One region of the Streptomyces sp. SP17BM10 genome, then DNA from elsewhere that is predicted to be linked to it. Evidence: riboswitches for the same ligand, from Rfam matches in the RefSeq annotation. Region 1 holds a riboswitch; the other holds the start of a gene.

Region 1 (4,121 bases):
GCCACCGCCGCAGACGCCGCCCAACTGAGGGCCGGAGAACGACAGCGACCGGCCCGGCCACGAGGAGTCCTCGTGGCCGGGCCGGTCAGGGCGTGTCCCGCGCCCATGTCCGCCGGTGCGGCGATCACCCGGTCGAGCGGTCACCCGACATGACCATCCCGGTCGATCGTTTCGCCCCGCACCCGCGGTGGTCCGTCATCCCCAAGGGGGACTGCTCAGAGCGCGACGCCGTGCGCCCGGAGGTAGGCGACCGGGTCGATGTCCGAGCCGTACTCCGGTCCGGTGCGGATCTCGAAGTGCAGGTGCGGGCCGGTCACGTTGCCGGTCGCACCGGACAGGCCGAGCTGCTGGCCGACGGTCACGGACTGGCCGACCGTCACACCGATCACGGACAGGTGCGCGTACTGCGCGTACTTGCCGTCGGCGAGCTTGATCTCGACCTCGTTGCCGTAGGCACCGCCGTTGTCGGCCTTCACCACGACGCCGTTGGCGACGGCGCGCACCGGGGTGCCGGTGGAGGCGACGAAGTCCTGGCCGGTGTGGTGGCCGGAGGCCCACATCGAGCCGGCGACGCCATAGGCCTCGCCGAGCACCGGGTTGGCCAGCGGGGCGACGTAGCCGGAGGTGGCGGCGACCGGGGCGGCGGCCGGCGCCTTGGCCGGCTGGGCCACCGTGGCCTGGGTCTGGACCTGGGCACCTGGGGTGGTGGCCTCGGTCTTGACCTGGACCTTCTGCTGCGGAGCGGACTGCGGCTTGGCGGCCGGAGCAGCGGGCTTCTGGGCCGGAGCGGCCGGAGCAGCCGGGGCGGCCTGGGCGGCGATCGCGAGCGACTGACCCGGGAAGATCAGGTTCGGGTCGGCGCCGACGACCGAACGGTTGTGCGCGTACAGCGCCTGCCAACCGCCCTCGACGTGCTTGGCGTCGGCGATCTTCGAGAGGGAGTCACCGCTGACGACCCGGTAGGAGGCGTCGGCCTGGGCGGCGACCGGGGCGGCCGGAGCGGCCGGAGCCGGGGCGGCGGCGACCGGAGCCGCGGGGGCGCCGGGGGCGGTGTGGGCCTGGGCGCTCATCGCGGTGACGAGCGGGAGGGCGAAGGAGACACCGGTGACGGCGGTCGCGATGCCGATGCGGGCGGCGCGGGGCAGGGTGATACGACGAGCCTGAGCAGGCATGGAAGTTTCCTCTCCGACGCCTGCGAGGTGAGCTGTCGGGTTCGGGCTGGAGTTGCCCGGCCGCATGCGCGGCTTCACCCCAAGCCGGTCCTGGACTTCCACGCGAACAGCGCGAATTCCGGTCCGGCGACTTACCTGTGGGTCCCCCGCTCCTGCCGTACAGAGTTCAGTTCGAGCCACCGGGCAGCGGCAGGACTCGGCGTTCCGCCCGGTGGATCCGTCCGGGCTGGCCGGTCGGTCGCTGAACTAAAACTCATCCGTCCGGGTGAAGCAATGTCGATCTCTTGAACCCGCAACAACCCCGACCGCCCCGATGACACTCCGAACGACCCGAAACACTCTCCGTACACAATCCATTCACCCCTCGCAACAGATCGGCAACCCTCCGCCGACAACCCGACCCCTCCGCAAGCGAACCGTCACCGTCCGCATCCACCGGACGCGCCACCGGTGACCCTTGTCACGTGCACCCCGACAGGCGGAGGATCGGGCCGTGGCCACAACCAACGCCGGCACCCTGCGTCTGGGCACCGCACAGGGACGCTGGGTCCTCCTGGCAACGGTGCTCGGCTCCAGCATGGCGATGCTCGACGGCACGGTGGTGAACGTCGCCCTGCCCCGCATCGGCACGGACCTCGGCGCCTCCCTCGCGTCCCTGCAGTGGACGCTGAACGCCTATCTGCTGACGCTCGCCGGGCTCATCCTGCTCGGCGGCGCGCTCGGCGACCGCTACGGCCGGCGCCGGGTCTTCCTGCTCGGCGTGGTCTGGTTCGCCGTCGCCTCCGCGGCCTGCGCCGCCGCACCGAACATCCAGGTGCTGATCGCCGCGCGCGCCGTCCAGGGCATCGGCGGGGCGCTGCTGACGCCCGGTTCGCTCGCCATGCTCCAGGCGGTCTTCCACCCGGACGACCGCTCGGCCGCGGTCGGCCTGTGGTCCGGCCTCGGCGGGGTGTCGGCGGCCGTCGGCCCGTTCCTCGGCGGCTGGCTCGTGGACGGCCCCGGCTGGCGGTGGATCTTCCTGCTGAACCTGCCGCTCGCCGCCGCCGTCATCGCGGTCGCCACCCGCCACGTCCCCGAGAGCCGGGACGAGAGCGCCACCGGCCGCTTCGACGTGCTCGGCTCGGTGCTCGCCGCCCTCGCGCTCGGCGCCATCACCTACGCGCTGACGGCGGCCGGCGAGGGCCTGTCCCCCGCCGTCTGGGTCACCGGCGTGCTCGGACTCGTCCTCTGCGCGGCGTTCATCGCCGTCGAACGCCGTGCCCCCGAGCCGATGCTGCCGCTGGGACTGTTCTCCTCACGGCTGTTCACCGCCGTGAACCTCGTCACCCTCTGTGTGTACGCGGCGTTCAGCGGGGTGTTCTTCCTGCTGGTCGTCCAGTTGCAGATCGTCGCCCACTTCTCGCCGCTGGTGTCCGGCCTGGCGCTGGTCCCGATCACCGTGCTGATGCTCGCGCTGTCCTCACGCGCCGCGCGACTCGGCAAGCGGATCGGCCCGAGGATCCCGCTCACCGTCGGCCCGCTGCTGTGCGCCGCCGGGGTGCTGCTGATGCTGCGGATCGGCGCCGGCTCCTCCTACTGGGCGGACGTCCTGCCCGCGGTGACGGTGATGGGCTCCGGCATGACGCTGCTGGTCGCCCCGCTGACGGCGACCGTGCTCGCGGCCGTGGAGGTGCGGCACGCGGGCATCGCGAGCGGGGTCAACAACGCCGCCGCCCGCGCGGCCGGCCTGCTCGCGGTCGCGGCCCTCCCGGCGCTGGCCGGTCTGAGCGGCGAGGCCTACCGGGTGCCGTCCGCGGTCGACGACGCCTTCCACACCGCGATGCTGATCTGCGCGGGGCTCCTGACCACCGGGGCGATCACCGCGTTCGTCACCATCCGCGGCAACGTGCTGGCCCCCGAGGACCACCCGGTCGCGGAGCCGGACACCGAATGGTGCTGCGGCACGACCCCGCCCCTCGACCCCGGCCACGTCCACACGCCCGAGGGCCCCGCCACCGATCCGGCAGCAGGGCCCTCAAGAAGCTGACAATGCATCAAAGGATGTCGCCCGGTGCGTACTTGGCCGCCTCCGGGTAGCGCGCGGCGACGTCCTCGACCTGACGGACGACCTCGGCCACCTGCGCACCGGCCGCGCCGGTGAACGACAGCCGGTCGGCCAGCAGCGCGTCCAGGGCGGCGCGGTCCAGCGGGATCCGCTCGTCGGCGGCCAGGCGCTCCAGCAGCTCGTTCTCGCGGGCGCCGGCGCGCATCGCGAGCGCGGAGGCGACGGCGTGCTCCTTGATGACCTCGTGCCCGGTCTCCCGGCCGACGCCCGCGCGCACCGCGCCCATCAGCACCTTGGTGGTGGCGAGGAACGGCAGGTAGCGGTCCAGCTCGGCCTCGACCACGGCCGGGAAGGCGCCGAACTCGTCGAGGACGGTCAGGAAGGTCTCCAGGAGGCCGTCGAAGGCGAAGAACGCGTCCGGCAGCGCGACCCGGCGCACGACCGAGCAGGAGACGTCACCCTCGTTCCACTGGTCGCCGGCCAGCTCGCCGGTCATCGACGCGTAGCCGCGCAGGATGACGGCCAGGCCGTTGACGCGCTCGCACGAGCGGGTGTTCATCTTGTGCGGCATCGCGGAGGAGCCGACCTGGCCCTCCTTGAAGCCCTCGGTGACGAGCTCGTGGCCGGCCATCAGGCGGATGGTCTTGGCCAGGCTGGACGGCGCGGCGGCGAGCTGGACGAGGGCGGTGAGCACCTCGAAGTCCAGCGAGCGCGGGTAGACCTGGCCGACGCTGGTGAGGACGTTCTCGAAGCCCAGGTGGCCGGCGACCCGGCGCTCCAGCTCGGCCAGCTTCTCGGTGTCCCCACCCAGCAGGTCCAGCATGTCCTGGGCCGTGCCGACCGGGCCCTTGATCCCGCGCAGCGGGTAGCGGGCGATCAGCTCCTCCAGGCGGCGGAAGGCGACC
Region 2 (4,121 bases), on a different contig from region 1:
AGCAGCATGCCCGTTGGGCCGGGGTTTGACCATGCGAATGCTCCGGTGCGCGGAGGGGCGGGTGCGTGCGGGTACGGCGAAGCCCCGGGGAGAGCGACCAGTCTCTCCCCGGGGGCGGGCGGGTGGCAGCTGACAGATGACAGATGTTGAAATCTGTTATCTGTCAGCTGTTATCTGTTATCTGTCAGCTGCGCGCTGCTACCCGCGATCCGTCAACCGCCCCCGGCGGGACGGTTCCGGAAGGACCCTCAGACGCGGCCGGCGAAGTCCGGCGCCCAGTTGGCGATGGTCTGCAGGCGGACGCCCGCGCTGGGGTTGGCGGCCTCGACGTACTGGCCGCCGCCGATGTAGATCGCGACGTGGTAGACGCCGGAGTCCTGGCCGTTGTTGGACCAGAACAGCAGGTCGCCCGGCTGCAGGCTGTCCAGCGAGACGTGGGTGCTCGCGGCGGCCTGGTCGTTGGCGACGCGCGGCACCGAGATGCCCGCGGCGCGCAGCGCGGCCTGGGTCAGGCCCGAGCAGTCCCAGCCGCCGTTGCCGGTGCCGCCGTAGACGTACGCCTGGCCGACCTGCGCCTTGGCGAAGTCGACCGCGGCGGCCATCGAGCCGGTGACGGCCGGGGCCGGGGTCTGGGTGGCGGGCTTCGAGGACGGCTTGGCGGCCGGGGTCTGGGCCGCGGCGGCCGGCTGGGCGTTCACGGTGTTCCCGGCGGAGGACTGGCCCGGCTTCTGCGAGCGGTCGAACCAGTTGAAGTCACCGGACTGGTCGGCCGGCGCCTGGGCGGAGTCGCCGAAGGACAGGTGCTGGCCCGGGTAGATGGTGTTCGGACCGTCGGTCAGGGTGCCGCGGTTCAGCTCGTACAGACGCTGCCAGCCGCCCTTGACGTTGTGCTTGTCGGCGATCGTCGACAGCCAGTCGCCGGCCACGACGGTGTAGTCCGAGGCACCGGCCTGGGCGCCCGTGCGGGCACCGCCCTGGGCCCAGTCCTGGCGCTTCTGCGCCCAGGTGCCCTTGGCGGAGTCGGCGGCGGCCGGGGCCTGCGCCTGGTCCTGCGCCGGGGCGGCGGGCTTGACGGCGGGCTTCGAGGACGGCTGGGCGGCCGGGGCGGCCTTCGTGGCGCTCGCGGCGGCGGACGTGTCGACCGCGGCCGGGGCGCCGCCAGCGGTCAGGCCGGCCTGGACGGAGCACACGGGCCAGGCGCCGGGGCCCTGCGAGGCGAGGACCTTCTCGGCGACGGCGATCTGCTGGTCCTTGGTGGCCTGGTTGGCCTGCGGGGCGTACGAGGTGCCGCCGAAGGCGGCCCAGGTGCTGGAGGTGAACTGCAGGCCGCCGTAGAAGCCGTTGCCGGTGTTGATGCTCCAGTCGCCGCTGCTCTCGCACTGGGCGACCTTGTCCCAGGTGGCGATGGAGGCGGCCGAGGCGGTGCCGGAGGTGAGGCAGGGGATGGTGAGGCCGACGCCCGCGACGCCGAGGGCGGCGATCACACGGCGGGTGCGGCTGGACAGGCGAGTGCCGTTGGTGGGCAGCATGAAGACGCGGTCCTCTCCCACGCCTGCGAGGTGAGCTGTCGGATTCGGGCCGGAGTTGCCCGGCCGCGCTGTGGCGCGGCTTCACCCCTAGCCCAGAACCGTTCCGTGGAGCGGTCCGGGGCGACTTACCTGTGGGTCCCCCGCTCCTGCCGTGGTGCGTTTTCGCGCTTCCAGCGCACCCGACGGCAGGACTCGGCGTTGCGGATGAGCTGGGTCCGTGTGGTCACGAACGGGGAGCACGTTAAGCAGACTTAAGTTCGAACTGCAAATACCTGTGATGCGCATCACGGGTTATGGAAAGTCACCAAAACTTTCCTTTTCCAAGATCGAAAATGATCGTTTTCTCGCAATAAACCTGCGGATGTGCACAACTGGCAGATGCTCAGGATTCGGATGACGGAAGGTCACCCGATCGCAAACAATCACAGAACGGACATCTCGCACATTAGGTTCTTAATTCCTTTACGCCGCAAGCCGAAAGGGCCCGGAACGGAGTCGTTCCGGGCCCTTTCGGTGCGTGCGGTCGGCGGCTACTCGCCGACCTCCTGCGCGGGCGCCCCGGGGGCCGTCCCGGTGGCCGCGTGGGCCGCGCGGGAGCCCTCGGCGGCGGCCTCCGCCGCCTCGGCCTCGGCCTGGGCCTGGGCGGCCGCCAGGGCCTCCGCGGACGGCGTCGGCAGCGCGGCCAGGTACAGCGAGGCGATGAGCTGGCCGACCGTCTGGTAGGCGCCGAGCGGCGCGGCGGACGGGCAGCCGGTCTCCTCGGCGGCCGTGGCGAGCAGCTCGGAGTCCGCCTCCGGGCCGATCACCAGCGGGGCCAGTGCGGGGCGCTGCGAGCCGGTCTCCTTGAGGTGCGCGACGGCGGCGGCGACCGAGCCGGGCACGTCGAGCGCGGCGGCGACGACCGGGACGGCCAGGCGGGCGGCCAGCAGCACGCCGGTGATGCCGGCGGCGGCCGCGGCGTCCTCGCCGCCCACGGTGGTCAGCACGACGCCGTCCGCGGCGGTCGCGATGGCGAACAGGCGGGCGCGGTCGGCGCGGGCCAGCCCGGCCTCGGACAGGCGCACGTGGACGGCCTCGGCCAGCAGCGGGTGCGGGCCCAGCACGTCGGTGACGTGGGCGCCGTACTCGGCGGCGAGCGCGTGGAGTTCGGGCAGGAAGTCGTGCGGGCCGGGCACCAGGGGCACCAGGATCGGCGCCGGGACGCCGGCCTCCGCGGCGGACGCCAGCAGCTCGCCGATGCTGCGCTCGGTGCCGTCCGCGCCCTCGGTGCCCTCGCCGGGGAGGTAGCCCACCGCGGTCTGGACGCCGTTCTGCTCGCTGCGGACGATCGAGAGCAGTTCCTCGACGACCGAGCGGGACTCGGGCCCGGCGGTCGCGGGCACGGCGAGCACCAGGGCCGGGGAGCCGGCCGGGATCTCGGGGCGCTCGGGGCGACGGTGGCGCCCCCGCGCACGGGAGCCTGGAGTGCGAACGGGCAGTGGCGCGCCCGGGATGGCTGCGGTGCTCATGGCGGAGATCGTAGGTCATCGGCCCGTCAGGACTGCAGTCGGCTGCCGTGCCGGTTTCGCGCGAGCGTGGTGTGCGCGGCGCGCGGAGGTCCCGCGTACGCGGGCCGATGAGCGGTCATTGGGTCATATTCCGGACATACCTGCCCCAACCCCCGCGCGTCCACCGGTATCTCCTGGAGACGCGGTCGGCAGGGCGTCACGTTGCATCCGTGGCGCGTGAGATGTCTCACAGTCGACGGGCTGTCTGACGGAGCGTCACGAGTGCGCGACTCCCGGCTTTCGAAGATCAACATTCAGCGGGGGGCCGCTCACGGCCGGTTATCGGAGGGTGGACGGTTCGGTCGACTATGTCCGTTTACGTACCGTCGCGAGAAGGGTCCGTGAAGAGTTCAGGTCGGCCGGTGAAAGGCCTCGTGCACCTGCACCGTCTCGTGCTGATGCACGTGCACAGCAGCTATCATCGCGTCAAGTGAGGCGTTGTGCCGGGCTGGTACGGGGCCGGCCCGTTCGTTCGGCGGGTGCCGGGAGCGCCGCGCTGGACCGCAACTCCGGGGCTCTTCGGGAGACTTCTATGCACGACTCGCACGAATCGCAGGACCTGGGCGGCTCGTACGCTCCCTACAACGGGATGGCCGCCACCGAGTTGGAGGGAGTGGTCTGGCAGAAGAGCCTGCACAGCAACTCCCAGGGCAACTGCGTCGAGTTCGCCGCGCTGCCGGGGGGCGACGTGGCGATGCGCAACTCGCGCTTCCCGGACGGTCCGGCGCTCATCTACACGCGGGCCGAGATCGCCGCGCTGCTGCTGGGGGCCAAGGACGGGGAGTTCGACCACCTGTCCGCCTGACCGGCTGTTCACCGGGCCGTTCGTCCGGTCGTCCGGCCGCTTCACCGGACGTCCGTCGGTCCGGCCACCGCTCCGAACTCGGAGCCATCGGGGGTCGTCGTGGGTGCTGACACCACGACGGCCTTTTTCTTCTTCGCGGGCTCGGCCCCGCGATCGTCCGCGCGGTTCGTCGCGCGCTCGGTTGCGTGCCCGATCGGCCGCTGGGTCAAGCGCGTGGTCAAGCGCGTGGTCACGCGCTCG

What was found. Region 1 has a riboswitch for cyclic di-AMP ahead of PUR71_RS03515 (M23 family metallopeptidase). Riboswitches for the same ligand answer to the same signal wherever they lie in the genome.
Region 2: linked by a shared signal. The riboswitch ahead of PUR71_RS30845 (transglycosylase family protein) and the one ahead of PUR71_RS03515 (M23 family metallopeptidase) in region 1 are both predicted to bind cyclic di-AMP.

The regions. Positions count from the first base shown of each region.
Region 1 is NZ_JAQYXB010000409.1:33,503-37,623, reverse strand. Features, by position in the region: gene PUR71_RS03520 (sensor histidine kinase) at 1-28, shown strand, start outside; gene PUR71_RS03515 (M23 family metallopeptidase) at 216-1,172, opposite strand; cyclic di-AMP (ydaO/yuaA leader) riboswitch at 1,175-1,354, opposite strand; gene PUR71_RS03510 (DHA2 family efflux MFS transporter permease subunit) at 1,666-3,198, shown strand; gene purB (adenylosuccinate lyase) at 3,206-4,121, opposite strand, start outside.
Region 2 is NZ_JAQYXB010000661.1:13,865-17,985, reverse strand. Features, by position in the region: gene PUR71_RS30845 (transglycosylase family protein) at 249-1,529, opposite strand; cyclic di-AMP (ydaO/yuaA leader) riboswitch at 1,537-1,698, opposite strand; gene PUR71_RS30840 (sirohydrochlorin chelatase) at 2,060-3,037, opposite strand; gene PUR71_RS30835 (DUF397 domain-containing protein) at 3,609-3,881, shown strand; gene PUR71_RS30830 (hypothetical protein) at 3,923-4,121, opposite strand, start outside.